DNA from 3 places in the Streptomyces sp. NPDC048337 genome. Region 2 is predicted to be linked to each of the others. Evidence: riboswitches for the same ligand, from Rfam matches in the RefSeq annotation. Region 2 holds a riboswitch; each other region holds the start of a gene.
What was found. A riboswitch is a leader RNA that binds a small molecule or an ion and turns the genes downstream of it on or off. The one in region 2 is predicted to bind thiamine pyrophosphate.

Region 1 (9,847 bases), on a different contig from region 2:
GGCGACGCGCTCGCGCTGCCCTACGGCCCCACGCCCATCTCGCGCGGAGGCGAGAGCCGCCTGGCGAGCCCCTGCAACGTGCTCGGCTCGTTCGACGGCGACCCCCGCCTGCTGGCCACCGTCCGTGACGGCGACCCCATCCGCGTAGAACTGGTCTGACGACCTACAGCTCCTTGAAGAAGGCCTCCGCCGTGTGCAGGAAGAGGTCGTTCGCCTCGGGCTCACCGATCGTGACCCGCAGGCCCTCACCCGCGAAGGGCCGGACCACCACACCGGCCTTCTCGCAGGCCGCCGCGAACTCGGCGGTCCGCTCCCCCAGCCGCATCCACACGAAGTTCGCCTGGGTGTCCGGAACCGTCCAGCCCTGTGCCAGCAGCGTGTCGTGGACCCGCGCACGCTCGCCTACCAGCGCCCCGACGCGCCCCATCAGCTCGTCCTCGGCCCGCAGCGAGGCCACCGCCGCGTCCTGGGCGAGCTGGCTGACGCCGAAGGGCACCGCCGTCTTGCGCAGCGCCGCGGCCACCGGCTCGTGCGCCACCGCGAAGCCCACGCGCAGACCGGCGAGCCCGTACGCCTTGGAAAACGTACGCAGCACCGCGACGTTCGGGCGCTTGCGGTAGAGCTCGATGCCGTCCGGTACGTCCGTGTCGCGCACGAACTCGCGGTACGCCTCGTCCAGTACCACCAGGACGTCCGAGGGCACCCGGTCCAGGAACCGCTCCAGCTCGGCGCGGCGCACGGCGGTGCCGGTGGGGTTGTTGGGGTTGCAGACGAAGATCAGCCGGGTCCGGTCGGTGATCGCCGCGGCCATGGCGTCCAGGTCGTGCACGTCGCCCTCGGTGAGCGGGACCTGCACGGAGGTCGCACCCGAGATCTGGGTGATGATCGGGTACGCCTCGAAGGAGCGCCAGGCGTAGATCACCTCGTCGCCCGGGCCGGCCGTCGACTGGATCAGCGACTGGGCCACGCCCACCGAGCCGGTGCCGGTGGCGATGTGCTCGACCGGCACTCCGAACCGCTCCGCGAGCTCGTTCACCAGGCCGGTGCAGGCCATGTCCGGGTACCGGTTGAAGGACCCGGCCGCCGAGACTGCGGTCTCCAGCACCCCCGGGAGCGGCGGGTACGGGTTCTCGTTCGAGGACAGCTTGTACGCGACGGGCCCGCCCGCGGCCGCCGGCTTGCCGGGCTTGTATGTGGGAATGCCGTCCAGCTCGGCGCGCAGCTTCGGGCTCTTCTCGGTCACCGCAGGTCCTCCTCGACCATCCCGTCCGACGTCGCCGTCGACTCAATACTGCTCACCTTATGAGGATTCCGCCTTCCCGAGAATGGGGGCGCCTGGAATGCGGGGGAGCGCGCGCATATATGCGCGCGCCGGTGGCCTGCGCCGTGGCGCGCATCCCTCGTGCAGGTGAGTTGAGATCGGTCCGAGACCAGACCGCTTTGGCATGCTTGTACCCGCCGACAAGCGTCCAGACAGCCCCAAGAGCTGAAATTCCTTTGGTTCCAAGGTCATTGGGGGTGGCGAACCATGCAGAATCGTGCCTGTCAACGCGTGCATATGCACACGGACCACCCACCCCGCCGAGCCCTACTATCGGCTCGCCATGACAGCAGCAGGGAAGCATCAGGTGAGCCGGACCGAGACCACCCGGCGGGCCGCCGGCCGACAGGGCCGGGCCGGCATCAGGGACGTGGCCGCCGCGGCGGGCGTCTCCATCACAACCGTCTCCGACGCGCTCAATGGCAAGGGACGGCTGCCCGACGCCACCCGCCGCCACGTTCGCGAGGTCGCCGACCGGCTGGGCTACCGCCCGTCCGCCGCCGCCCGCACCCTCCGTACCGGCAAGTCGGGCCTCATCGGCCTGACCGTGACGACGTACGGGGATGAACCTTTCACCTTCACCGAATTCGCCTACTTCGCCGAGATGGCCAGAGCCGCCACCTCCGCCGCGCTCGCCCGCGGCTACGCCCTCGTCATCCTCCCCGCCACCTCCCGACACGACGTGTGGTCCAACGTCGCCCTCGACGGCACCGTCGTCATCGACCCCTCCGACCACGATCCCGTCGTCACCGAACTGGTCCGCCAGGGCCTGCCCGTGGTCTCCGACGGCCGCCCCGCGGGCTCCCTCCCCGTCACCGCCTGGGTCGACAACGACCACGAGGCCGCCGTACTGGGCCTCCTCGACCACCTCGCGGCCGCCGGCGCCCGCCGCATCGGGCTGCTGACCGGCACCACCACCGACACCTACACCCGGCTCTCCACCACCGCCTACCTCAGCTGGTGCGAGCGCGTCGGCCAGGACCCCGTCTACGAGTCCTACCCCGCCCACGACCCCTGCGCGGGCGCCGTCGCCGCAGACCGGCTCCTCGCCCGCCCCGACCGGCCCGACGCCGTCTACGGACTCTTCGACCCCAACGGCACCGACCTGCTCGCCGCCGCCCGGCGCTACGGCCTGCGCGTCCCCGAGGACCTGCTGCTCGTGTGCTGCAGCGAGTCCACCGTCTACGCCAACACCGAACCGCCCATCACCACGCTCTCCCTCAAACCGCGCCGCATCGGGACCGCCGTGGTCCAGCTGCTCATCGACGCGATCGAGGGCGTGGACACCGGCCGCCCCGTCGAACAGGTGGTCCCGACCGAGCTCATCATCCGCACCTCGTCCCAGCGCAGGCAGCCCCGTACGACCGTCAGTCCGCCCCGGTCCCCGGCACAGGACTGACGCGCCACACCGCCCCACCGGCGGGGCCGTCGGCCCCACCGAGGATTTCAGCAACGCCGATATCGGGAGAAAGCGGCAGGAACGATCGGCTCCGCACAGGATTCACCACCCCTGGTGCGTCACAGAGCGCGAGCCGCATTCCTATGATGGGCGCACGACATCACGGACCCTCCTCCCCGGAGGTCAGGAGGGTCCGCAGGTGTACGGCAGCGCGACGGTGGTGGAGGGGTCGATGACTCAGGGGGCCGGTCAGGGACCCGCGATGCGGACGGACACGCTGCGGGACTTCCGGGTTCCGGTCACCGAACCCGCCCCGCACTCCGTATCCGCCGGGCTTCCCGGTGACGCCCCCGTCTACGGCGAGTACCCCGCGTACTACGAGGAGGGGGCGCCGGCCGTGCCCCCGCAGCCGGGCTACGCGCCGCCCCTGGCGAGTACGGCGCCGCCGACCGAGCCCGGCCTCGGCGAGCCCGAGGACGACCTCGACGGCTACACCCCGACCCAGCGCGACCTGCCCGTCATCGTGCGCGGCGCCCTGGGCGGCCCCGGCGACACCGTCCAGGTCCAGTACGTCCCCCAGGACCCCGCGCCCGGCGGCCCCGGCCCGCTCTACGTGGTCGGCGACGTGCACGGCTACCTCGACGAGCTCGTCACCGAACTCCACGCCCAGGGCCTGATCGACGCGGAGCGCCGCTGGTCCGCCGGGAACGCCCGGCTCTGGTTCCTCGGCGACTTCACCGACCGCGGCCCCGACGGCATCGGCGTCATCGACCTCGTCATGCGGCTCTCCGCCGAGGCCGCCGCCGCCGGCGGCTACTGCAAGGCGCTCATGGGCAACCACGAGCTGCTGCTCATCGGCGCCAAGCGGTTCGGCGACACCCCCGTCTCCTCCGGCGCCGGCACCGCCACCTTCCAGGCCGCCTGGCTCCTCAACGGCGGTCAGCGCACCGACATGGAGCGGCTCCAGGACGTCCACCTCCAGTGGATGTCGCGCCTGGACGCGGCCGTCCTGGAGGAGGGCCACCTGCTGCTCCACTCCGACACCACGGCGTACCTCGACTACGGCGACTCCATCGAGGACGTCAACGACACCATCCACGAGCTGCTCAACCGCAACGACGCCGACATCACCTGGGACCTCTTCCGCAAGTTCACCAAGCGGTTCGCCTTCCGCGACGAGGAGACCGGCCCGCAGGCCGTACGCGAACTGCTCGGCACCTACGGCGGCAGCCGCGTCGTGCACGGACACAGCCCCATCCCGTACCTGCTCGGCGAAGTGGGCACCGAGGACGGCGACGAGGCCCGCGGCCCGGAGGCCGTGGACGGCCCCCACGTCTACGCGGACGGGCTCGCCATCGCGATGGACGGCGGGGTCACGATGGCGGGCAAGCTGCTCGTCGTGCAACTTCCGTTGAACGACTGAGGATTGTCACCAGGGGGGTATTTCCGCAAAGCCCCTGTCAACCTGTGGTGTGGTCGCTCTACCATCGCTCTATCCGTAGCAGGCTCTCCTCCGTTTGTGCCGGCGCCCGGGTCTACGCGGGCAAACCGGCTTCTACGGAGCATCGGGGGATGCACATGACCAGCGCTCCGCACCTGCTGACCGAAGACCGACCCGAGTTCGACCGGCTCCTCGACGAGGCGCTGCGCACCGCACACGAACGGCCGGAACTCGCCGCCCTCGGCGAACGACTGAACTCCGAACAACTGCGCACCATGGCCCTGGGCGCCAGCGCCCTGCTGACGGCCGCGGCCGCCACCGAGTACGACCGCTACGTGAAGCTCCGCGAGGAGCGGCGCGACGAGGCCCTGTCCACACCCGGGACCGCGGCGGTGGAGGGCTACGGCGGTCAGGGCAGCGCCGCCGGCGCCGGAGTCAGCGCCGTGGTCGCGGTCCTCGCGCCCGTCCTGGCGGGCACCGCCATGCTGATCTTCCTGCTGGTGGGCTACATCCTGAAGATGATCGAGCCCGAACCGGCCTTCGCCGAGACCATGCTGACGGCGGGCTGGCTCTTCGGCGGGCTCACCGCGGCCGCCCTGCTCTGCGCGGTGGTGGGGCTGCTGGTGACGGCCGTACGCAACAGCGCGACCGAGGTGGTGGCCGCGGACGAGGACGGGGCGATACCCGACGACGTCGCACAGGCCCGGGAGGCCTGGCGGCACGCCCTGCTGGAGCGCGGGATCATGCCGTTCCTGCGGGACGCCCTCGCCGATCCGAACGCGGGTCCGGCCCTGCCGCCCCCGCGCGGACGCGGGGGCCGGATGCCCCACCTGGGGTACACCCCACCGGATTTCACCAGCCCGGGATCCCCCTCCGGACCCCGGCCCGGCTACACGCCGCCGGACTTCACGAGCCCGGACTTCGGCGGCCCGGAACACCGGCCGGACTGACGGACCGGGAACGGCGGTCCGCCGGGTCCGACCGGCTGTCGTACTCCGTGCGTCAGTCGGCCAGCGGCAGGTAGACGCGGTTGCCGGAGGCGGCGAACTCGGCGGACTTCTCCGCCATGCCCGCCTGGATCTCCTCGGCCTTCAGGTCACCGCCGTGCTCACGGCGGATGTCCTGCGAGATCTTCATCGAGCAGAACTTCGGACCGCACATGGAGCAGAAGTGCGCGGTCTTGGCCGGCTCGGCGGGCAGGGTCTCGTCGTGGAACTCACGGGCCGTGTCCGGGTCGAGGGCCAGGTTGAACTGGTCCTCCCAGCGGAACTCGAACCGCGCGTCCGACAGCGCGTCGTCCCACTCCTGGGCGCCGGGGTGCCCCTTGGCCAGGTCCGCGGCGTGCGCCGAGATCTTGTACGTGATGACGCCGGTCTTGACGTCGTCCTTGTTCGGCAGGCCCAGGTGCTCCTTGGGCGTGACGTAGCAGAGCATCGCGGTGCCCCACCAGGCGATCATCGCGGCGCCGATGCCCGAGGTGATGTGGTCGTACGCGGGAGCGACGTCCGTGGTGAGCGGTCCGAGCGTGTAGAACGGCGCCTCCTCGCAGATCTCCTGCTGGAGGTCGATGTTCTCCTTGATCTTGTGCATCGGGACGTGGCCCGGGCCCTCGATCATGGTCTGGACGTTGTGGCGCTTGGCGATCGTGTTCAGCTCGCCCAGCGTCTTGAGCTCGGCGAACTGAGCCGCGTCGTTGGCGTCCGCGATGGAGCCGGGGCGCAGGCCGTCACCCAGCGAGTACGTGACGTCGTACGTCGCCAGGATCTCGCAGAGCTCCTCGAAGTTCGTGTAGAGGAAGTTCTCCTTGTGGTGCGCGAGGCACCACGCGGCCATGATCGACCCGCCGCGCGAGACGATGCCGGTCTTGCGGCGGGCGGTGAGCGGGACGTACGGCAGCAGCACGCCGGCGTGGACCGTCATGTAGTCGACGCCCTGCTCGGCCTGCTCGATGACCGTGTCCTTGTAGATCTCCCAGGTCAGGTCCTCGGCCTTGCCGTCGACCTTCTCCAGCGCCTGGTAGAGCGGGACGGTGCCGATCGGGACGGGGGAGTTGCGCAGCACCCACTCACGGGTGGTGTGGATGTTGCGGCCGGTGGAGAGGTCCATGACCGTGTCCGCGCCCCAGCGGGTCGCCCAGGTCATCTTCTCCACCTCCTCCTCGATGGAGGAGGTGACGGCGGAGTTGCCGATGTTGGCGTTGACCTTCACCAGGAACTTCTTGCCGATGATCATCGGCTCGATCTCCGGGTGGTTCACGTTCGCCGGGAGCACCGCGCGGCCCGCGGCGATCTCCTCGCGGACGACCTCGGGGGAGACGTTCTCGCGGATCGCGACGTACTCCATCTCCGGGGTGATCTCGCCCCGGCGGGCGTACGCGAGCTGCGTGACGGCGGCGCCGCCACGGCCCCGGCGGGGCTGGCGGGGACGGCCCGGGAAGACCGCGTCGAGGTTCTTGAGCCCACCGCGCGGCGAGGTGTGCTTGATCCCGTCGTCCTCGGGGCGCACGGGACGGCCCGCGTACTCCTCGGTGTCGCCGCGACCGATGATCCAGTTCTCGCGCAGCGGCGCGAGGCCACGGCGGACGTCGGTCTCGATCTGGGGGTCGGTGTACGGCCCGGACGTGTCGTAGAGCGTGACGTCCTTGCCGTTGGTGAGGTGGACCTGGCGGACCGGCACCCGGATGTCGGGGCGGGAGCCCGCCACGTACCCCTTGTGCCAGCCCGGCTGGCGCTCGGTCTGGCCGTCGGCGTTCTGGCTGACGGCAGGCGTGCGTGCGTCCTGAATGGTCATGAGACCTGATCTCCCTACGCCGGCATTACCCGGTAACAGGTTCGGCGGTCGACGCAGCCTCTTCCCGTACGCATTACTTGCGCGTACGGTGATCAGCGCCCTCTCAGCCCGGTGCTCCGAGCTCCCGCGTTGTGCAAAGGTGCCCCCACGCTAGCGTCATCTATGGCGTGCTGAACAGTGGGCCCCCTCAACTCTTGCGATGATCTGCCGGTGACGCCCTCGCCGCAGCCCCCCACCGAGCCCGATGACCACACCGGCCACACAGGCCACGAGCACCCAGGTCACGGGCACAGCCACGCGCACGGACACGGACACGGCCATGGCCCGGCGGCCCCCGTCTCGAAGCACCTGCGCAAGGTCATCGCGGCCGTACTGATCCCCTTCGCCGCCGCCGTCTTCATCGGCATGGCGGTGCTCTGGCCGGGCGGCGCCCCCGCCCACGAGCGCACGGGGGTCGGCTTCGACCGGCAGACACAGCAGGGGACGGTCGTCTCGCTGGAACGTGTCGATTGCAAATCTGTGAACGTCTCGCAGGTACCGCCCACCGGCGACACGTCCACTCCCGAGGGGCGCGAGGCCCTGGCCGCGCAGACCGGCGAGTGCAAGAAGGCCACCGTCAAGGTCGGCACCGGACCGGACAAGGGCCGCACCTTCGTGGAGATCGTCCAACCCGGCGCGCCACGGCAGTTGGCGAAGGACCAGGAGGTGGTGGTCGCGTACGCGCCGGACGCCCCCCGGGACCTCCAGTACTCGGTGATCGACGTGAACCGCAAGTTCCCGATGGCGCTCCTGGCCGGCATCTTCGCCGTCGCGGTCGTCGTCGTCGGCCGGATGCGGGGGCTGTTCGCACTGATCGCACTGGTCGTCAGCTTCGGCGTACTGACGCTCTTCATCCTCCCGGCCATCCTGCAGGGTTCGAACCCGCTGGTCGTGGCGGTCATCGGCGCGAGCGCCATCATGCTCATCGCCCTGTACATGTGCCACGGCCTGACCGCCCGCACCTCGGTCGCCGTCCTCGGCACGCTCGTCTCGCTGCTGCTGATCGGGCTGCTGGGCTCGCTGTTCATCGGCTGGGCTTTCCTCAGCGGCAACACTGACGACAACACCGGGCTGATCCACGGGCTGTACCCGGACATCGACATGAGCGGTTTGCTGCTCGCGGGTGTGATCATCGGTTCGCTGGGCGTGCTCGACGATGTGACGGTCACCCAGACGTCGGCGGTCTGGGAACTCCACCAGGCCGACCCCTCGATGGGGCCGCGCGGGCTCTACAGGGCGGCCATCCGGATCGGCCGCGACCACATCGCGTCGGTGGTCAACACGCTGGTACTGGCCTACGCGGGTGCGGCACTGCCCCTGCTTCTGCTGTTCTCGATCGCGAACAGCAGCATGGGTTCCGTGGCCAACAGCGAGCTGGTGGCGGAGGAGATCGTACGGACGCTCGTGGGCTCGATCGGGCTGGTCGCCTCGGTTCCGGTGACGACGGCGCTGGCCGCGCTGGTCGTGTCCGCCGACCGGCCGGGATCCCCGGCCGCAGCTCCGGCCTCGGGACCGGTCCGCGGCGGCCGGGGCCGGCGGCGCAAGCGCTGAAGGACGTTCCGAAGGGTGGGGACGGCGGGGCGCTGCTGGTCAGATCGTGCGCGGTGCCGGCCCGTGAGGGGGCGGGACGTGGCGCTCAGCGCGTCGGCACGCTGAGCCGGTCGTCCGTGGTGCGGTGGTGCTGCGGTGCTGTGGTGCTGTGGTGCTGTGGTGCTGTGGTGTCGCGGTACTTCAGCCCGCGTTCTGCTCGTTCTGCCGGGATTCGGCCAGGATCTTGCCGAGCGCCTCGTCGAGGTTCTCCTCGAAGTCGCCGAGGTTGCGCTCCTGGCCGAGCGGAACGAGCCGGTCGGTCCGGTCGAGGAACGCGACGAGCGGAGCCGCACTGGCGCGGAACAGGGCCCGGTCGCCACCGACCTGGAGACGGATGTGGACATCGGACAGTTCCTCGGGATCGGTGGGGGCGATGTGCACATCGCCGTCACCGCACGGCTTGTTGATGCCGTCGAGGAGGAGTTCCCGGCCGAACGCCCAGGTCACGGGCGCGTCTCCGGGAAGGTGGAAGGTCAGGCGGACTGCGTAGGGGTCACGAGCGTCGTACCGGAGTTCCACCGGAATCCGGAACGAGAGCTCCTCGGAAACGAGGAAGCTCATCATGACCTCTGCCTGTACCGACTCGCGCATTGCCTACCCCGCTGTAGTGGAAGTGGCCAGGAATGATCCCCCAAGGCCCTCTTGACAAGAGTGGTGGAAGCGCTAGCAGATCACAAGGAGTGAGTTTTCAGATACTGATAGAGAACGAGAGGGTGCTCAACAGCGCGCCTACTTCACTCCGTAGCCGATCGACCGCATACAGCAATCGGTCTTCCTGGTGCGCGGGAAGAGAAATCGCCATGGTTGCGGCGGTATCACCTGCGGTGATGGGGATGGCGGCGCAGACTGTGCCAAGGGCATATTCCTGGCGTTCGGTTACTGGCTGCATCCGCTCGAGGGATCCGATCCGCTGCTCCAGGGCCCGCATGTCCCGCACGGTATAAGGGGTGATGGCCTCGACCGGATGACGGTCGTAGTATTCCCTGCGCGCCTTCTCGTCGAGCTGGCCCAGCAGGCACTGCCCGATGGCGTGCGCGTGACCGGTCTCGCGGAAGTCGGCCCACTCCTCGCAGGCCGGGTTGGCCGGGGTGTCCGAGACGCCCACGACCTCGATCTCACCCTCGCGGTAGACCGCGAAGTAGACGGGGGCCCCGACCGCGTCGCGGAAGTGCGCGAGAGAGTCGAGAATCATGCTGCGACGTTTCTGCTGGAGTCCTCCGCCGGCGAGCCGACCGGCTGCGTCACCCAGCACGAACACTCCGCTCTC
Region 2 (9,847 bases):
ATGCTCTCGGAGCTGTCGACCGGGCAGGGGCCGGACGGCGCCATGAGCACGATGGAAGTGCTCAGCACCGCGGCGCTGCTGCTGATCGCCGGGCACGAGACCACCGTCAACCTGATCACCAACGGCATGCTCACCCTGCTGCGCCATCCGGAGGTCCTGGACCGGCTGCGCGCCGATCCGGCGCTGTCCGTCCCGATCGTGGAGGAGCTGCTGCGCTACGAGCCCCCGGTGCAGCTGCTGCCGCAGCGCACTCCCCTGGCCGACATCGAGATGGAGGGCGTGACCATCCCCAAGGGCTCCTCGCTCTGGCTGATCCTGGCCTCCGGCAACCGCGACCCCCGGCGGTTCAAGGACCCGGACCGCTTCGACCCGGACCGCCCGGACGTCCAGCACCTGGGCCTCGGCAGCGGCATCCACAGCTGCTTCGGCGCGCCGCTGGCCCGGCTGGAGGCCGCGCTGGCCCTGAGCGAGCTGGCCCGCAGGCTGGAGAACCCCCGGCTGCTGGAGGACCCGCCGCCCTACCGCCAGAACGCGGTCCTGCGCGGCCCGCGCCACCTGCCGATCGGCTGCGACAAGATCCTCCCCGCCTAGGGGGTGTCCCGGCGGGTGTCCGCCTTCAGGACGACGACCTCGGCCGGGCTGAAGGTGACCGCGACCCGGTCGCCCACCGCCGGCGCCCCGGCCAGCCCGCATTCGGCTTCCAGCTGCGGCCCCGCCTCCGGCCGCAGCCGGAGGGAGACGTGCGTGCCGCGGAAGGTCCGCGCGACCACCTCGCAGGGCAGGCCGGCCGCCGCGAGCACCACCCCGGAGGGGCGGACCAGCAGCTGGTGCGGCCCCTCGGGGGAGCCCTCCGGGACCGGGATCCGGCCCCACGCGGTCGCCGCGGCACGGCCGGACACCGTCGCCGGGACCACGTTCTCGAAGCCGAGGAACCGCGCCACGAACTCCGAGGCCGGGCGCTGCCACACCTCCAGCGGCGTCCCCGTCTGCGCGATCCGCCCGTCCCGCATCACCACCACCCGGTCGGCCAGCGCGAAGGCCTCCCCCTGGTCGTGCGTGACGGCGAGCACCGTCGTGCCCAGCCGGGAGAACAGCCCCTGGAGCTCCACCACCAGCCGCTCCCGCAGCCCGCGGTCCAGCTGTCCCAGCGGTTCGTCCAGCATCAGCAGCCGCGGCGACGGGGCCAGCGCCCGGGCCAGCGCCACCCGCTGCTGCTCGCCGCCCGACAGGGAGGCCACCGCCCGGCGCTGGGCTCCGGGGAGCCCGACCAGCTCCAGCAGCTCCGCGACCTGGGCCTCGTACGAGGTGCGCGCAAGGCCCCGCATGCGCAGCCCGAAGGCGACGTTCCCGCCGACGTCGCGGTGCGGGAAGAGCTGGTGGTCCTGGAACATGAGGCCCACGCCCCGCCGGTGCACGGGCACGCCGGCCTGGTCCGCCCCGCCCAGCACCACCCGTCCCCCGGACACCGGCTGGAGCCCCGCGACGACCCGCAGCAGCGTGGACTTGCCGCTTCCGCTCGGCCCCAGCACGCACACGATCTCGTGCTCGGCGACCGCGAGGTCCACGCGATCCAGGGCGTACCCAACGGCTCGTTCACCGAAGCGGACCGACACCCCTTCCAGTTGAAGCAGTGTCATCAGAATTCTCCGGAGGTCTTGTCGGGTCGCAGTCGCTCCAGCACCAGCAGGGACACCGCGCACACCAGCATCAGGATCGTGCTCAGGGCCATCGCCTGCCCGTAGTTCAGCTCACCGGCCCGCCCCAGCAGCCGCGCCACGGCCACCGGCAGCGTCGGCCGGTCCGGCCGCGCGATGAACACGGTCGCGCCGAACTCCCCCAGCGAGACCGCGAAGGCGAACCCGGCCGCGATCAGCAGCGCCCGCCGCACCAGCGGCAGGTCCACCTCCCGCCAGGCCCGCAGCGGGGAGGCGCCGAGCACGGCGGCGGCCTCCCGAAGCCGCGCGTCCACGGCACGCAGCACCGGCAGCATGGTCCGTACGACGAAAGGCACGCCCACCAGTGCCTGGGCGAGCGGCACCAGGATCCACGAAGTCCGCAGGTCCAGCGGCGGCTTGTCCAGGGTGATCAGGAAGCCGAAGCCCACGGTCACCGCGGAGACGCCCAGCGGGAGCATCAGCAGCGCGTCGAAGCCCCGTACGAAGCGGCCTCCGCGCCGGGTCAGCGCCGCGGCCGCGAGCCCGCCGATGACCAGGGCGATGGCGGTGGCGGTGGCGGCGTACCCCAGGGAGTTCCAGATCGCCTCCAGCGGCGGCACCAGGAACGTTCCGCCACCGGCGCCCGCGTCCTGCAACGCCCGGTAGAAGCCGAGGCCGTACCCGCCGGGCGCGTCGAAGGACCGCTCCACCAGGACGCCCAGCGGCGCCACGACGAGCAGGGCCACCGTCAGGAGCACGCCCGCGAGCAGCAGCCACTGCCCGGTCCCGCGCGGCCGGTGCGCGGTCCGCCCAGGGTCCACCAGCCGCAGCGCGGTCTCCCGCTTGCGCACGGTCCAGGCGTGCACGCCGAGGATCAGCATCACCGCGGCGAACTGCACCATCGTCAGCACGGCGGCCGTGGGCAGGTCCAGGAGCTGCGCGGTCTGCCGGTAGACCTCCACCTCCAGGGTGGCGTACGAGGGTCCGCCGAGGATCTGCACGACGCCGAAGGAGCTGAAGGTGAACAGGAACACCATCAGCGAGGCGGCTGCCACCGCCGGGCCCAGCGCGGGCAGCGTCACCCGCCGCCAGGCGGCGAACCGGCCCGCGCCCAGTACCCGGGCGGCTTCCTCCTGGCGCGGGTCCAGCTGCGCCCAGAGCCCGCCGACGGTCCGTACGACGACGGCGTAGTTGAAGAAGACGTGCGCGAGCAGGATCGCCCACACGGTGGTGTCGAGCCGGACGCCCCACAGTTCGTCCAGCAGCCCGCCCCGGCCGACCAGCGCGAGGAAGGCGCTGCCGACCACCACGGTCGGCAGCACGAAGGGAACGGTCACCAGGGCCCGCAGCAGTTGTTTGCCGGGGAACTCGAAGCGCGCGAACACGTACGCGCCGGGGAGTGCGATCAGCAGCGTGAGCGCGGTGGAGGCGAGCGCCTGCCAGGTGGTGAACCACAGCACGTCGGCGATGTCGGGCCGGGTGATCACCTCGCCGATCCGGCCGAACTGCCAGCCGGCGTCGGTCTTGAGTCCCCGCCCGACGATCGCCGTGACGGGGTAGGCGAAGAACAGCCCGAAGAAGGCCAGGGGCACGGCCATCAGGGCGAGCCGCACGGCCGTCGCCCGGACGCCCTCGCGGGGGCCGGGGTCCGGCGCGGCGCCCCCCGACGCCGCGCCCGACTCCTGCGTACCGCCTACTTCACGACGAGCGAGGTCCATGCCTTGACCCACTGCTCACGGTTCTTGGCGATGGTCTCCGGAGCCACGTTCTCGGGCTTCTCGACCACCACGCCGTGCTTCGTGAACAGCTCCGGCAGGGCAGCGTCCTTCGTCACGGGGTTCACGAACATCTGGAGCGGCATGTCCTCCTGGAACTTCTTGCCGATCAGGAAGTCGATCAGGGCCTTGCCGCCCTCCTCGTTCTTCGCGCCCTTCAGCAGACCGGCGAACTCGATCTGGCGGAAGCAGGTGCCGGTGGCGACGCCCGTCGGGGCCTCGGCCGGCTGCGGGTCGGCGTAGAGCACCTCGACCGGCGGGCTGGAGGCGTAGGAGACGACCAGCGGGCGGTCGCCCTTGGCCTTCTTGCCGCCCGCGGAGCCGGAGAAGCGCTCGTTGTAGGCCTGCTCCCAGCCGTCGACGACCTCGACGCCGTTGGCCTTGAGCTTGCTCCAGTAGTCCTTCCAGCCGTCCTCGCCGTACTTGCCGACGGAGGCGAGCAGGAAGCCGAGGCCGGGCGAGGAGGTCGCGGCGTTCTCGGTGACCAGCAGGTTCTTGTACTCCGGCTTGACCAGGTCGTCCAGCGTCTGCGGCGGGGCGATCTTCTTGTCGGCGAAGTACGCCTTGTCGTAGTTGACGCAGATGTCGCCGGAGTCGATCGGGGTGACCCGGTGCTCCTTGTCGAGCACGTACTCGGGCTTCACCCCGGCCAGGCCCTTGGCCTCGTACGGCGTGAAGATTCCGTTGTCGAGGGCGCGCGAGAGGAGGGTGTTGTCCACACCGAAGAAGACGTCGCCGCGCGGGGAGCCCTTGGTGAGGATCTCCTGGTTCAGGGCGGCGCCCGCGTCCCCGGACTTCAGCACCTTGACGGTGTAGCCGCTCTGCTGCTCGAACTCCTTGAGGACCGCCTCGGTCACGTTGAAGGAGTCGTGGGAGACGAGGGTGACGGTCTTGGACTTCGGGGCTTCGCTCGCGCCCGCGGTCTTGTCCTTGCCGCCGTCGCCGCACGCGGCCAGTGTGGTGACGCCGAGGGCGGCGGCCAGCGCCGCCCCCACGATCTTCTTGGTGCTCACGTAAACATTCCTCCTGGGGTGACCAGGAGAAGACGCGGCCCTGCCCCGGGCGCTCTGTCGAGCGGGGCGCCCGGGGCAGGGCGCAACAGCTTGAGGTGATGACCGAACTTCCTACCCAGAATGACCTGGGCAAGGTTCAGAGGGTCTGCGGCCTGACGGTTACCGCACTCTCAGCGCTGTGGCGCTCCCCTGTCGGAATATGCAGATGTACGCGGGCCAGCCTACCGCTCGCTCGCCGCCAGCTGGCCGCAGGCGCCGTCGATCTCCTGGCCGCGGGTGTCCCGTACGGTCACGGGCACGCCGTGCCGGGCGATGGCCTCCACGAAGGCGCGTTCGTCCTCGGGCCGCGAGGCGGTCCACTTGGAGCCCGGCGTCGGGTTCAGCGGGATCAGGTTGACGTGGACGCGCTTGCCCTTGAGCAGCCTGCCCAGGAGGTCGCCGCGCCAGGCCTGGTCGTTGATGTCGCGGATCAGCGCGTACTCGATCGAGATCCGGCGGCCGGACTTCTCGGCGTACTCCCACGCCGCGTCGAGGACCTCGCGGACCTTCCAGCGGGTGTTCACGGGGACCAGGGTGTCGCGCAGCTCGTCGTCGGGCGCGTGCAGCGAGACGGCGAGGCGGCACTTGAAGCCCTCGTCGGCGAAGCGCAGCATGGCCGGGACCAGGCCGACGGTGGAGACCGTGATGCCGCGCTGCGACAGGCCCAGGCCGTCGGGCTCCGGGTCGGTGAGGCGGCGGATGGCGCCGACCACGCGGTTGTAGTTGGCCAGCGGCTCGCCCATGCCCATGAAGACGATGTTCGACAGGCGGGCCGGGCCGCCGGGGACCTCGCCGTCGCGCAGGGCGCGCATGCCGTCGACGATCTGGTGCACGATCTCGGCGGTGGACAGGTTGCGGTCCAGGCCTGCCTGGCCGGTGGCGCAGAACGGACAGTTCATGCCGCAGCCGGCCTGCGAGGAGATGCACATGGTGACCCGGTCGGGGTAGCGCATCAGCACGGACTCGACGAGCGTGCCGTCGTGCAGCTTCCACAGGGTCTTGCGGGTGGTGTCGTCATCGCAGCTGATGTGCCGGACGACGTTCATCAGCTCCGGCAGCAGCTCCTGCTGGAGCTTCTCGCGGGAGCCCGCCGGGATGTCGGTCCACTCGGCCGGGTCGTGCGCGTACCGGGCGAAGTAGTGCTGGGAGAGCTGCTTGGCCCGGAACGGCTTCTCACCGATCGCGGCGACCGCCTCGCGGCGCTCGGCCGGGGTCATGTCGGCGAGGTGCCGGGGCGGCTTCTTGGCCCCGCGAGGGGCGACGAAGGTGAGCTCTCCCGGAACGGGGCGGGCCATGGCAGGTACTCCTTGTAAGACGAAAGGCGCGCCGCAGAAGCAGCGCGCCTTTCAAGAGTAACCGCCCGGCGTGTTGCGACCCCTTTTCGCAGGTCAGCCGGTGCCGACGAAGGCCGCCAGCAGCAGCCAGACCACCGGGGCCGTCGGCAGCAGGGAGTCCAGGCGGTCCATGATGCCGCCGTGGCCGGGGAGCAGGGTGCCCATGTCCTTGATGCCCAGGTCACGCTTGATCATCGACTCGCCGAGGTCGCCCAGGGTGGCGCTGACCGCGACCGCCAGCCCCAGCAGCAAGCCCTGCCACCAGGAGCCGTCGTCGATCAGGAACTCCATGCACAGCGCGCCGGCCGCCATGGCGAAGGCCACCGCGCCGAAGAGCCCCTCGCGGGTCTTGCCGGGGCTGATGCGGGGCGCGAGCTTGGTCTTGCCGAAGCGCCAGCCGACCGCGTAGGCCCCGGTGTCGCTGACCACGGTCAGCAGCAGGAAGGTGACCACGCGCTGGGGCCCGTCGTCGGCGGTGAGCAGCATCGCGACGAAAGTGGCCAGGAACGGCACGTAGAAGGCCGCGAAGACGCCCGCCGTGACGTCCTTGAGGTAGTCCTCGGGCGGTTCGGTCATCCGCCAGACCAGGACCGCCAGCGCGGTCAGGGCCATGGCGACCCAGGCACCCTCGGCTCCCCGGACGTACCCGGCGATGACCATGGCCGCGCCACCGACCGCGAGCGGTACCAGCGGGGCCTTGATGCCCTTCTTCTCCTGGAGCCGGGAGGTGAGCTCCCACAGGCCCACGACGACCGCGACGACGATGACGCCGACGAAGACCGCCTTGACGATGAACAGCGAAGCGAAGATCACCGCGCCGAGGCCGACGCCGACCCCTATGGCGGCACGCAGGTCCCGCCCGGCGCGCTTCTTCTGCGGCGGGGGCGAGGCGTCCTGCGGTACCTGCGAGGGCGGGGGCGGGGGGCTGGGCATGGGCTCCTGCGGCGGCGTCTCGTCGCGGAAGAGGGGGCCGCTGTCCGGTGCGGCCCCCCGATCGCGTGCTTCCCGGTCGTCGAAGTCACGGCCGGCGGCATCGGGCACGATGGGCATGGGCCGAGTGTGCGGGCCCACCTGCGCATCGTATGCGGGACCCGCCGGAACCGGCTCCGGCTGCCAGGAAGAGTCGTTCATCAGACTTCGAGGAGCTCGGCTTCCTTGTGCTTGAGGAGCTCGTCCACCTGCGCGACGTACTTCGCGGTGGTGTCGTCGAGCTCCTTCTCCGCGCGGCGCACCTCGTCCTCGCCGGCTTCCTTGTCCTTGACGAGCTTGTCGAGGGCGTCCTTCGCCTTGCGGCGCACGGAGCGGATCGAGACCTTGGAGTCCTCGGCCTTGTTCTTGGCGACCTTGATGTACTCCTTGCGGCGGTCCTGCGTCAGCTCGGGGAAGGTCACCCGGATGATGTTGCCGTCGTTGCTCGGGTTGACACCGAGGTCGGAGTCGCGGATGGCCTGCTCGATGTTGCGCAGCGCGCTCTTGTCGAACGGGGTCACGATCGCCATGCGCGGCTCGGGCACCGAGAAGGAGGCGAGCTGGTTGATGGGCGTGATGGCGCCGTAGTAGTCCGCCACGATCTTGTTGAACATCGCCGGGTGCGCACGGCCGGTGCGAATCGCGGCGAAGTCCTCCTTGGCGACGACGACGGCCTTCTCCATCTTCTCCTCGGCCTCGAGGAGGATTTCTTCGATCACCACGTGCTCCTGCATGTCTTGATTGGATGGTTCAGGCGGGCGGGACGGGCGGGCCCGGCAGGGCCCGGCCCGGCGGCGGACAGCTCAGGCCCGGGTTCCCTGGTCGCTGACAAGCGTGCCGATCTTCTCACCCTTGACGGCGCGCGCGATATTGCCCTCGGCGAGCAGTTCGAAGACGAGGATCGGCAGCTTGTTGTCGCGGCACAGCGTGATCGCCGTCGCGTCGGCGACCTTGAGGTCCCGGGAGAGGACCTCGCCGTACTCCAGTGCGTCGAACTTCACCGCGTCGGGGTTCTTCTTGGGGTCGGAGTCGTAGACCCCGTCGACACCGTTCTTGCCCATGAGCAGGGCCTCGGCGTCGATCTCCAGGGCGCGCTGGGCGGCCGTGGTGTCGGTGGAGAAGTACGGCATGCCCATGCCGGCGCCGAAGATGACGACGCGGCCCTTCTCCAGGTGGCGCACTGCGCGCAGCGGGATGTACGGCTCCGCGACCTGGCCCATGGTGATGGCGGTCTGCACGCGGGAGTCGATGCCCTCCTTCTCCAGGAAGTCCTGGAGGGCGAGGCAGTTCATGACCGTGCCGAGCATGCCCATGTAGTCGGAGCGGGCCCGGTCCATGCCGCGCTGCTGGAGTTCGGCGCCGCGGAAGAAGTTTCCGCCGCCGATCACGACGGCGATCTCCGCGCCGTCACGGACCACGGCGGCGATCTCGCGCGCGATGGCGTGCACGACGTCGGGGTCGACGCCCAGTCCTCTGCCACCCGAGAAGGCCTCGCCCGACAGCTTCAGCATGAAGCGGCGGCCCTTCTTGTCCTGGTCGCTCTTGTCGTCGGAAGCGGTGTGGGGGTCCACGCCCTGATTCATGGAGATCTCCTCGTGCACATACGAAGAAGGCCATTGCCGGTGGGTCCTTGCGGTTCCCTCTGCGGCAATGGCCTCCTCGTCAGATCTGCGGTCGTCCTGCGCGAGCGCGGACGACTGCCTCAGACCCTACCGGGGTCCGGGTGTCCGTCGCGTACGGACGGACTCAGATGCCGACCTTGATGCGGGTGAAGCGCTTCAGGGTGACACCGGCCTCGTCCAGAACCTTCTGGACGGACTTCTTGTTGTCCAGGGCGTAGGCCTGGCCGAGCAGCGTGGCGTCCTTGAAGAAGCCGTTGACGCGACCCTCGACGATCTTCGCGATGGCAGCCTCGGGCTTGCCCTCCGCGCGGGTGACCTCTTCGGCGATGCGACGCTCGGACTCGACCTTCTCGGCCGGGACGTCCTCGGCGGACAGCCACTGCGGGGCGAACGCGGCGATGTGCTGCGCCACGCCGCGGGCGACCTCGGCGTTCTCCTTGTCGAGCTCGACCAGGACGCCGATCTGGAACGGCAGGTCGGGCATCGTGCGGTGCATGTACGCGGTCACGTAACCGCCGGTGAACTGCGCGAAGCGGTCCAGGACGATCTTCTCGCCGAGGTTGGCGTTCGCCTCGTCCACGAAGGCCGTGACGGTCTTGCCGGGCTCGATCTCGGACGCGAGCAGCGCCTCGATGTCGGCCGGGGAGGTCGCGGCGACGTGCGCGGCCAGCTGGTTGGCGACGGCCAGGAACTTCTCGCCCTTGGCGACGAAGTCGGTCTCGCACTTCAGCTCGACGATGACACCGGAGGTGTTGTCGTCGGCGATGAGGGAGACGACCGCGCCGTTCTCGGCAGAACGGCCCTCGCGCTTGGCGACGCCCTTCTGACCCTTGATGCGGAGGGCCTCCTGGGCCTTGTCGACGTCGCCGTCGGCGTCCACGAGCGCGTTCTTGCAGTCCAGCATGCCGGCGCCGGTGAGCTCGCGGAGCTTCTTGACGTCAGCGGCGGTGTAGTTCGCCATGAGTCTGTGATTCTCTCTCGAAGTCGTAGATCTACGGGTGAACGGCGGAGGCGCCGCGCTTGTGGCGCGGCTCCCCCGCCGTCATCGTCCGTGCTGCGAGTGCCCGGCGCGTGAACGCCGGGCGCTCTCAGTGGGTCAGGCCTGCTCGGCGTCGGCGGCCGGGGCCTCGGCCTCGGCGGCCGGGGCCTCGGCGGCGGCCTCGGCCGGAGCGGCCTCAGCGGCGTCGTCGGCCTTCTTGTCGCCCTCGAGCAGGTCGCGCTCCCACTCGGCGAGCGGCTCGGCGGCGGCCTTCTCGCCCGGCTTCGAGTCACCGGTCGCGGCACCGGAACGGGCGATGAGGCCCTCGGCGACGGCGTCGGCGATCACGCGGGTGAGCAGGGTGACGGAGCGGATCGCGTCGTCGTTGCCCGGGATCTTGTAGTCGACCTCGTCGGGGTCGCAGTTGGTGTCGAGGATCGCGACGACCGGGATGTGGAGCT
Region 3 (9,847 bases), on a different contig from region 2:
GCTGAGCTCGGACCTGCCCCACGGGATTGGCCAGGGCCCGTCGGGGGTCTTGGGGAGATTCTTGACGCCCCTTTGAGATGTGGTCTTGGGTTCCATGCTCGTGTCCCTCCAGATGGGGCGTCGGCTGGTCACCCCTCAGCCTGGGCCTCCTCCAGTGCTGCGGAAATGACCCTCTGTTGTACTTCCGTTGCACTTCCGTCCCCCCACGCGTCGGGGCCGTGCTTCGATGGCGGCAGGAGGGGAGCGACGCGTGGCGACCGTGCACCATTGGACTGGCCTGGAGGCCCGCGCCCTGCGCCTTGCGCTGCGGATGAGCGTCCGATCGTTCGCAGGCCACCTCGGCGTCGGCATTCGGACGATCTCCAAGTGGGAGAAGCTCCTGGCCGCGACCGAGCCCCGTCAGGACACCCAGGCAATCTTGGATACCGCTCTGGCCCGCGCGGATGCCGCCGCGCATCTCCGGTTCGAGACGTTCCTGTCCGAAGTCGGCCGGGCCATCTACGCGGAGGGCGCCGGCGGGCCGTTGGCCTGGGAGTACGAGTCGTGGACCGACGATCTCGACCGAGCCGTGGTCGCCCTCTCCCGGCAGGATTTCGCCTTCGCCGACAGCCTGATCCGCCGCTGGCTCGGCCGGTTCAACCTGAGAAGCGGCCTCGACGACAAGGGTCTGTATCTCTTCGCCCGCTCCACCACCCTGCTGGGCGATCTCCAGCGCGACCAAGGGGCCGTGCTCGGCCCCCTGTCGGCCCAGCACTCCTATGCGTCAGCGAAGTCGTTGTTCGGTCAGTTGGGCATCCCCCGCCGCGTCGCCCAGCTCGACCTGTCCCTCGCGGTCGTCGCGGAGATGTCGGGGAAGCTGGAGATCGCTGCCCAGCAGTACGAATCCCTGGCCGTTGACGACCGGCTTTCCCGCCGTGACCGGGCCCGGGCCCGGCTGTGGGTGGGCACAGCCCTCAGCAAGGACGGAAACTACAGCTATGCCTCTCGCGTCATGCTTGCCGCGACCAGGGAGTTCGAGGATCTCGCCGAGCCCGAGGACTGGTCGGTCGCACACCAGAAGCTCGCCCTCGCCCACCGAGGGGCCGGAGACCTGGCCAAAGCCCTGCACTTCATCGGCATCGCCCGCAGCACAGCGGCCACGGACGCGCCGATGCAGAGGGTCCGCCTGGAAACCGCCCACGGCCACATCCTGCTGTCCGATCCGGCCACCCGCGATGATGGGCTGACCACCCTCGACAAAGCCGCCAGACTGGCGGGGCAGTTCGGCCTCAGCCACCAGCTGGCCAGCATCGAGGGCATCAGGGCCATGAGCGAGGGTGCATCCGCCCCCCGACGACGGTGACCAGGGAGAGAAGCGCGTGACGGACACCCACCAGGCGATCACCGAGGATCAGTGGCAGCGGGCGAAGCTGATCTGGGACTACCACCAAATGGGGCACGATGTGGCGCCCGTGGATGTCGCGATCGGTCTGGGCAGCCACGACCTCGGCGTCGCCGCGGCCTCCGCCGACCTCTACAGAACCGGCCTGTTTCCGGTACTCGTATTCACCGGCGGAAACAGCCCCACCACCCAGGCTCGGTTCCCCCGCGGGGAAGCCGTCCACTTCCGCGAGCACGCCCTCGAACTCGGCGTCCCCGACCACGCGATCCTCGTCGAGCCCAACGCCGCCAACACCGGCCAGAACATCACCCTCACCCGCGACCTTCTGGCCGCGAACGGCATCACACCGAAGACCGTATTGCTGGTCTCCAAGCCCTACATGGAGAGGCGCTCCTTCGCCACCGCCCGCAAGCTGTGGCCCGAGGTCGAGGTGCTGTGCGCGTCCGAGCCGCTGGAGCTGGACGACTACATCAAGAGCATCGGCGACGAGAAGCTCGTCCTGGACATGCTCGTCGGCGATCTCCAACGCGTGATGGAGTATCCGAAGCTCGGGTTCGCCATCGCCCAGGACGTCCCCGAGGAGGTGCGTGCCGCGTATGAATCCCTCATCCGCGATGGCTTCACCAGCCGCCTCATCGACTCCTGACCCCAACCGCCGCTTGTTCTTGACCACTCCCATTCCGCCGCCCAATGGGCACAGAGAGCCGCTGTCGCCGTCCTGGGGTCGCTTGTAGCGATCTTGGGCGGCTTATGTCCAGCCCCAGGCGGCCGTCGGACGCCGTCATTGAGGAGCGCGTAGCGATTTGACGCGCTGGGGCTCCCGATGGGCTTCTCGCCGCTGTTTGGTGCGGGTAGAGCCCGTCCCGGCCCGGAGCATCCATGTGTGTGGGCCTGGGCGGAGGCCTGCCCGGTGCCCGGGCCCTCGTGCCGCCCGGCCTGGGTGGTGGGCCTTGGCTGTGGCGCAGGGAGGCGGGCCCGCGCATCCCTGGCGGGCCCGTGCCTGTGTCTCTGACCCGTGACCGTTCTTTTTGGGGGTTTCCCGTCGGTCTTCGTTTTCCGGTTCGGGACGTCCTGTGAAGGGTGGCCGGAGGCCATCGCGAAGCGACGCGACGACGAAGGAGGAGCGCCCTTGACAGGGCGGCCCGGACCGGAGAGACGATGAGACTGACGGGAAGCCCCCAAACCCTCCCTGATGCCGGGTGGCTGGGTCCCGAATCCCGAAGCCGCCGACCAGCGGGTCGGCTTGGTTGAGGGAAATGTCGATGGGGCCGACCCCCGCTCGCCGACTGGACGCGTCTCGGTCTCGCTGCCGAGGGGGGCGGGTGGGCAGCCCCCGCACCGCAGCGGCGGTGAGAGGGGGCGAAGGCCCCGGCCGGCGGCGGGGCCCCACCCCCTCAGAACGCCGGCCGCTCCGGGTCCAGCGTCGCGCGGCCGTCCGTCGGGGACGAGGCGTGGGCGAAGCGGCGTTGGGGGATGCGGCCCGCGCGGAAGGCGAGGCGGCCCGCCGTGACGGCGTCGCGCATCGCGGCCGCCATCAGGACCGGTTCCTGGGCGCGGGTCACCGCCGAGGCCAGCATCACCGCCGCGCAGCCCAGTTCCATGGCCAGGGCGGCGTCCGAGGCCGTGCCGGCCCCGGCGTCCAGGATCACCGGGACCCCGGCCCGCTCCACGATCAGCTCGAAGTTGTGCGGGTTGCGGATGCCCATGCCGGAGCCGATCGGTGAGCCGAGCGGCATGATGGCCGCGCACCCGACGTCCTCCAGCTTGCGCGCGAGCACCGGGTCGTCGTTCGTGTACGGGAGCACCGTGAAGCCCTCGTCGACCAGGATCTCGGCGGCGTCCAGCAACTCCACGCCGTCGGGCAGGAGGGTCCGCTCGTCGGCGACCACCTCCAGCTTGATCCAGTCGGTGCCGAGCGCCTCCCGGGCCAGCCGGGCCGTGAGGACGGCCTCGCCCGCCGTGAAGCAGCCCGCCGTGTTCGGGAGGACGGCGATGCCCAGCTTGGACAGGACGGACAGGACCGAGCCCTGGACCGTCGGGTCCAGGCGGCGCATCGCCACCGTGGTGAGTTCGGTGCCGGAGGTGACGAGGGCCCGTTCCAGGGTGTCCAGGCTCGGGGCGCCGCCCGTGCCCATGATCAGGCGGGAGGAGAAGGTCCGGTCGCCGAGGGTGAAGAGGTCGTCCGCCATGCCGATCAGCCTCCCTGGACCGCGGTGAGGATCTCGACCCGGTCGCCCTCGCCCACCGGGGTGGCCGGCCACTGCCCGCGCGGGACCACGGTCTCGTTGAGCGCCGCGGCCACGCCCGAGGGGGCCGTGGTGAGGGTGGCGACCACCGCGTCGAGGGTGGTGCCGGCCGCGACCTCGCGCGGCTCGCCGTTGACCGAGATGGAGACCGGGATGGAGACCGGGTCGGATCCGGAGTCGGAGGAGAGGAGGGTCATGCGAACGACTCCTGTCGTGCGGCGGAGAAGCGGCGGGGGGTGAAGGGGCGTGCGATGTCCGGCAGTTCGCCGGTGGTCAGCAGCTCCGCCATGACCTCGCCGGTGAGCGGGGTCAGCAGCACCCCGTTGCGGTAGTGCCCGGTGGCCAGGTGAAGGCCCGGCAGGTCGGTCGGGCCCAGCAGGGGGGCGTTGTCGGGGGAGCCGGGCCGCAGTCCCGCCCGGGTTTCGGTGAGGGGGAGTTCGGTGATGCCGGGTACCAGCTCGTGGGCGTCGCGCAGGAGTTCGTAGACCCCGCCCGCGGTGACCGTGGTGTCCCAGCCGAGCTCCTCGCTGGTGGCGCCGACGACGAGTTCGCCGTTCTCGCGCGGCACCAGGTAGACGTGGCTGCCGCGCACGACCGCCCGTACCGTCCGCGACAGGAACGGCGCGTACGCGGCGGGCACGGTGAGCCGCAGCACCTGCCCCTTGACGGGCCGTACGGGGGCCACGACCTCCGGCGGTACGCCCGCCAGCCGGCCGCTGAGCGAGCCCGCCGCCAGGACCACCTGGTCCGCGCGCAGCTCCGTACCGTCGTCGAGGACGGCTCCGGCCGCCCGGTCGGCGGTGACGAGCAGTCGTTCCGCGGCCGTCCGGTGGATGGTCACCCCGGCCCCCTCGCACGCGGCGAGCAGGGCGGCCGCGAGCCGGCGCGGGTCGACCTGGTGGTCGCCATCCACGCGCAGGCCGCCGCGGACGCCCGGGGCCAGCATCGGCTCCAGGCGGCGGCACTCGCGGCCGGTGAGCCACTCGGACTCCAGGCCGCAGCGGCGCTGGAGGGCGTGCAGCTCCCGCAGGTGGAGCCGGTCGTCGGCGTCGAGGGCGACGGCGAGGGTGCCGCAGGCGCGGTAGCCGATGTCGGTGCCGCCGGTCGCGTCGGCGAGCTCGGCGGCGAACTGTGGGTAGCGCTCGGCGGAGGCGAGGCCCAGGCCCAGCAGGGACTCCTCGCCGTAGTGCAGCTCGGTGACGGGGGCCAGCATGCCGGCCGCGACCTGGGCGGCTCCGCCGCCGGGCGCCGGGTCGGCGAGCACGGTGCGCAGGCCCCGCCGCGCCGCCTGCCAGGCCGTGACCAGGCCGATGATGCCGCCCCCGATGACGAGGACGTCGGATCCGTTTCGTCCGGATCCCTTACGGGATGAGTGCATGGGCGTCCAGCCCCTCCCTTCGCCGGCATGACCCGGATCAGGTTCGTACGGTCGGAGGCCGGCCAGCCTCCCTCTCAGCCCGGTGCGCCCGGACTCCCGCGATAGGTACGGTGGCCAGACTAACCCCGCCGTGGACGGCGGGTAAGGGGCACCTCTTCCTGACGGGTCGTCAGATGATTAGGCTGTGCGGATGATCATGCAGAAGGAACAGACCGAGAACGGCGTCGTCATCGTCGGCGCCGGAATGGCCGGGGTGCAGACCGCGGTCGCCCTGCGGGAGCAGGGGTTCACCGGCCCGGTGACCCTGCTCGGCGCCGAACCCCACCAGCCCTACGACCGGCCCCCGCTCTCCAAGGCGGTGCTGCTCGGCAAGGCCGAGGACTCCGCCTTCGACGTGGACTTCGAGGGGCTCGGCATCGAGCTCAGGCTCGGGTTGGAGGTCACCGGACTGCGGGCCGCCGACCGCGAACTGGACACCGAGGCGGGCTCGGTCCCGTACGGGATCCTCGTACTGGCCACCGGCGCCGAACCGCTGACCCTGCCCGGCACCGCCGGCGTCCCCGGCGTGCACCTGCTGCGCACCCTGGACGACGCGGCGCGGCTGCGCCCGGTCCTGGCCGAGGCGCCGTCGACGGTGGTCGTCGGGGCGGGCTGGATCGGCGCGGAGTTCGCCACCGCGGCCCGCGAGGCGGGCTGCGAGGTGACCGTGGTCGAGGCCGCGGACCGGGTCCTCGCCGGGGCGATGCCCGCCGAGGTCGCCGAGCCCATGGCGGGCTGGTACGCGGAGGCCGGCGCCGAGCTGATCACCGGCGCGAAGGTCGCGGGGATCGAGGAGGGCCGGGTCCTGCTCGCCGACGGGCGGACCCTGCCCGCCGGCGCCGTGGTGGTCGGCATCGGTGCCCGCCCCGCCACCGGATGGCTGGCCGGGACCGGCGTGGAGCTGGGCCCCGACGGGGCGGTCGTCGCCGACGAGTACCTGCGCACCTCGCTGCCCGGGGTGTACGCGGTCGGCGACTGCGCCTCCTTCCCGTCCGGTCGGTACGGCAAGCGGCTGCTCGTGCACCACTGGGACAACGCGCTCCAGGGGCCCCGCGCGGTCGCCGCGAACATCCTGGCCGGCGAGCCGGTCAAGGTCTACGACCCGGTGCCGTACTTCTGGTCCGACCAGTTCGGGCGCTTCGTCCAGTACGCCGGCCACCACGGCGGGGCCGACACCCTGCTCTGGCGCGGGGACCCGGCCGAGCGCACCTGGTCGGTGTGCTGGCTGCGCGACGGCGCCCTGGTCGCCGTCCTGGCCGTGGGCCGCCCGCGCGACGTGGCGCAGGGCCGCAGGCTCATCGAGACGGGCGTGCCCGTGGACCCGTCGAAGGTCGCCGACCCGGCGGTCCCGCTGAAGTCGGCGCCCTCGGCCTGACGGCCGCCCGGATCCCCCCGGGTGCGGGCCCGGGGGAGGCCGGGTGACCCGGACGGGGCGGCTCGGGTACCGGCGGCGCAGCCGAGGTGGCAGGCTTGTGCCCGTGACCGAGATTGACGCAAAGATCGATGCCCTTGTCCCCGCCTGGCTCCACCTCCCCGACATCGCGGAGATGCTCGACATCGAGGTGACCCGGGTCCGCCAGATGGTCAAGGAAGGGCAGCTGATCGCCGTTCGCAGGGGCGAGAACCGCACCCTGCAGGTGCCGGCCCCCTTCATCGACGGCGACAAGGTCGTCAAGGGACTCGTCGGCCTGCTGACCGTGCTGCGCGACGACGGCTTCACCGACGAGGAGATCCTGGAGTGGCTCTTCACGGCCGACCCGACCCTGCCCGGCACCCCCGCCCAGGCGCTGAGCGAGAATCGCGGCACGGAGGTCAAGCGCCGCGCCCAGGCGCTCGCCCTCTGACCTGATCCGCATCCGCTCCACCGCGGTGTACGGGCCCGCGGGGTCCGTACACCGCCTCCACCACGGGGGTACACCCATGCAGCAGCTGTCCGACGCCCGGCTCTACCTGTGCACGGACGCCCGCAAGAAGCAGGGTGACCTCCCCGAGTTCCTCGACGCGGTGCTGGCCGGCGGCGTGGACATCGTCCAGCTCCGCGACAAGGGCATGGAGGCCGGCGAGGAGCTCGAACACCTCCAGGTCTTCGCCGAGGCCGCACGCCGCCACGGCAAGCTCCTCGCCGTGAACGACCGCGCCGACGTCGCCCACGCCATCGGCTCCGACGTGCTGCACCTGGGCCAGGGCGACATCCCCGTCCCCGCCGCCCGCGCCATCCTGGGCGAGCAGGTGCTGATCGGCCGCTCCTGCCACGCGGAGGCCGAGGTCGACGCGGCCGTCGCCGAGCCCGGCGTGGACTACTTCTGCACCGGCCCCTGCTGGCCCACCCCCACCAAGCCCGGCCGCTACGCCCCCGGCCTCGGGCTGGTCCGCTACGCGGCCTCCCTGGAGCAGGACCGGCCCTGGTTCGCCATCGGCGGCATCGACGCCACCAACCTGGACGAGGTGCTGGACGCCGGAGCCACCCGCGTGGTGGTCGTCCGCGCCCTCACCGAGGCCACCGACCCCGGCGCGGCCGCCGCGGACCTGGCCAAGCGGGTCCGCGCCCGCCTCGGCTAGAGGGACTGGAGGGACGCACGACGACACGCGCGTCCACCGGCGCGTTTGTCCAAAAACGTGTCCAAAACATGGACACCGCTTCGACGCCCGCCTGGCCCCGTCTAACCTGCCCGTATGGCCCATGGCACCTCTTCCACCTGGACGGACCGCGCACACACGGTCCGCGACCTCCTCGCGTCCGGGCGCTCGTACTCCTTCGAGTTCTGGGCCCCGAAGACCGAGAAGGGCGAGCGCAACCTCTGGAACGCGCTCCGCCGGATCGAAGCGGTGTCCCCGAGCTTCGTCTCCGTCACGTACGGAGCCGGCGGCTCCACCCGGGGCGGCACCGTCCGCGCCACCCAGCAGATCGCCGCGGACACCACGCTGACCCCCGTCGCGCACCTCACCGCCGTGGACCACTCGGTCGCCGAGCTGCGCAACGTCATCGGGCAGTTCGCCGACGCGGGCATCCGGAACATGCTCGTCGTGCGCGGAGACCCGCCGGGCAACCCCATGGGCGAGTGGGTGCCGCACCCGGAGGGCGTGCACTACGCCGCCGACCTGGTGCGCCTCGTGAAGGAGTCCGGCGACTTCTGCGTGGGCGTCGCGGCCTTCCCCGAGATGCACCCGCGTTCGACGGACTGGGACACGGACATCCGGCACTTCGTGGACAAGTGCCGCGCGGGCGCCGACTACGCCATCACCCAGATGTTCTTCGATCCCGAGAATTATCTGCGGCTGCGCGACAGCGTCGAAAGGGCGGGCTGCGAGACCCCGATCATCCCCGAGGTCATGCCTGTTGTGGCGATCAAGCAGCTCGACCGGCTGCCCCAACTCAGCAACGCAATCTTCCCCGCGGACGTGAAAGAGCGCATGCTCGCGGTCAAGGACGACCCGGCCGCTGTACGCTCCATTGGCATCGAGTTCGCCACGGAGTTCTGCGCGCGGCTGCTGTCCGAGGGTGTCCCGGGGCTGCACTTCATCACGCTGAACAATTCCACGGCGACTCTCGAGATCTACGAGAACCTGGGCCTGCACCAGCGGGCCTGACCGGCCGGACCCGTGGGCGGCGGCCGTACCGAGAGGGGCCATGCATGGGTATGACGGTCCTCTACATCGCGTTCGGCTTCGTCGCGCTGTGGTTGCTTGCCGAGGTCCTGATGCAGTACAAGGCCCGGCTGCGCTGGCGCCTGCTGGCTTTCACCGGCTTCCTCGGGGTGGTCGCCGGGGTGGTCCTGCCGTCGGTGCCGGTCATCGGCGCCGGCGCGGCCGCGTTCGCCCTGGGCCAGACCCTGGTGACGCTCTCCTTCCGCAAGGGCTTCGTGGCCGGCTGGGCGCTGCGCCGCGGCGGCGAGCCCGTGCGGCAGTCCCGGCGCCGCCGGTCGGGCGGTCCGCGCCCGGAGCCGGCGCTGGAGGTCACCGCGCTCGAGTACGAGTCGGAGTCCGAGGCCGGCTCCGACTCGGCGTACGAGTCCCCGTACGGCTCGCGGGACGCGGCCGGAGCGGCCGAGGAGGTCTACCGCCCGGAGCCGGTGCCCGAGGAGACCGGGTCCTACGGGATCCAGAGCTTCGCCACCCCGCAGGTCCCCGACCCCGGCCAGACGGCGGCCTTCGCCTCGCCGTTCACCACGGCCGAGCAGGACGCCCACCAGTACGCCGCGTACTACGACCCGTCGTACCAGGCGGGCACGGGCGGGTACGACTACTCCGCCGGCTATCCGACGGGCGGGCAGCAGCAGGTCTACGCCGCCTACTCCGACCCGTACATCGGCACGGGCGGCTCGATCCCGCCCCAGCCGTACGACTACACCCCGTACGCCGGCTACGGGGCGGGGCAGGGCCAGGAGCAGTACTCCATGGACACCCCGCCCGGCGGGGTCTGGGTCCCGCAGCAGCGGTCCACCGACGAATACGGGCGGCCCTACCCGGAGGAAGGGCAGGCCGAGGCCCCGCCGCAGTACCCGTACCCGCAGCAGGGCGAGTACGGGCAGTACCGCTACTAGCCACTAGCCACTAGCCACTAGCCCTCGTCACTGCGAGCCGCGGAACTCCGCGCCCTCCACGATCAGTCCGGCCACCAGCGCCCCGGTCATCCCGGCGTGCGGCAGCCCGCCGCCGGGGTGCGCCCAGCCGCCCGCCAGGTACAGGCCGGGCACGGCGGTGGTGTTGGCGGGGTACAGCAGCCGGCCCCCGGCACCCGCCAGGGCCGGCGGGGGCACCGCGCCGCCCAGCGCGCCCGTCGCCGCCTCGACGTCGGCCGGGGTG

Region 1: linked by a shared signal. The riboswitch ahead of thiC (phosphomethylpyrimidine synthase ThiC) and the one ahead of ACGFYU_RS27110 (thiamine ABC transporter substrate binding subunit) in region 2 are both predicted to bind thiamine pyrophosphate.
Region 3: linked by a shared signal. The riboswitch ahead of thiO (glycine oxidase ThiO) and the one ahead of ACGFYU_RS27110 (thiamine ABC transporter substrate binding subunit) in region 2 are both predicted to bind thiamine pyrophosphate.

What each region holds. Positions count from the first base shown of each region.
Region 1 is NZ_JBICYR010000007.1:149,992-159,838, reverse strand. It holds gene ACGFYU_RS14445 (cyclophilin-like fold protein) at 1-159, shown strand, start outside; gene hisC (histidinol-phosphate transaminase) at 164-1,243, opposite strand; gene ACGFYU_RS14435 (LacI family DNA-binding transcriptional regulator) at 1,605-2,720, shown strand; gene ACGFYU_RS14430 (metallophosphoesterase) at 2,953-4,143, shown strand; gene ACGFYU_RS14425 (hypothetical protein) at 4,293-5,111, shown strand; gene thiC (phosphomethylpyrimidine synthase ThiC) at 5,164-6,951, opposite strand; TPP riboswitch at 6,946-7,089, opposite strand; gene ACGFYU_RS14415 (YibE/F family protein) at 7,162-8,541, shown strand; gene ACGFYU_RS14410 (SsgA family sporulation/cell division regulator) at 8,722-9,171, opposite strand; gene ACGFYU_RS14405 (IclR family transcriptional regulator) at 9,269-9,847, opposite strand, start outside.
Region 2 is NZ_JBICYR010000019.1:91,049-100,895, forward strand. It holds gene ACGFYU_RS27095 (cytochrome P450) at 1-591, shown strand, start outside; gene ACGFYU_RS27100 (ABC transporter ATP-binding protein) at 588-1,637, opposite strand; gene ACGFYU_RS27105 (ABC transporter permease) at 1,637-3,253, opposite strand; gene ACGFYU_RS27110 (thiamine ABC transporter substrate binding subunit) at 3,349-4,443, opposite strand; TPP riboswitch at 4,534-4,644, opposite strand; gene rlmN (23S rRNA (adenine(2503)-C(2))-methyltransferase RlmN) at 4,665-5,777, opposite strand; gene ACGFYU_RS27120 (phosphatidate cytidylyltransferase) at 5,871-6,947, opposite strand; gene frr (ribosome recycling factor) at 6,947-7,504, opposite strand; gene pyrH (UMP kinase) at 7,589-8,368, opposite strand; gene tsf (translation elongation factor Ts) at 8,532-9,368, opposite strand; gene rpsB (30S ribosomal protein S2) at 9,504-9,847, opposite strand, start outside.
Region 3 is NZ_JBICYR010000009.1:145,696-155,542, reverse strand. It holds gene ACGFYU_RS17570 (hypothetical protein) at 1-96, opposite strand, end outside; gene ACGFYU_RS17565 (helix-turn-helix domain-containing protein) at 251-1,342, shown strand; gene ACGFYU_RS17560 (YdcF family protein) at 1,359-2,027, shown strand; gene ACGFYU_RS17555 (thiazole synthase) at 2,776-3,570, opposite strand; gene thiS (sulfur carrier protein ThiS) at 3,576-3,824, opposite strand; gene thiO (glycine oxidase ThiO) at 3,821-5,005, opposite strand; TPP riboswitch at 5,003-5,115, opposite strand; gene ACGFYU_RS17540 (NAD(P)/FAD-dependent oxidoreductase) at 5,202-6,419, shown strand; gene ACGFYU_RS17535 (Rv2175c family DNA-binding protein) at 6,523-6,888, shown strand; gene thiE (thiamine phosphate synthase) at 6,965-7,603, shown strand; gene metF (methylenetetrahydrofolate reductase [NAD(P)H]) at 7,718-8,632, shown strand; gene ACGFYU_RS17520 (hypothetical protein) at 8,677-9,585, shown strand; gene ACGFYU_RS17515 (phytoene desaturase family protein) at 9,613-9,847, opposite strand, start outside.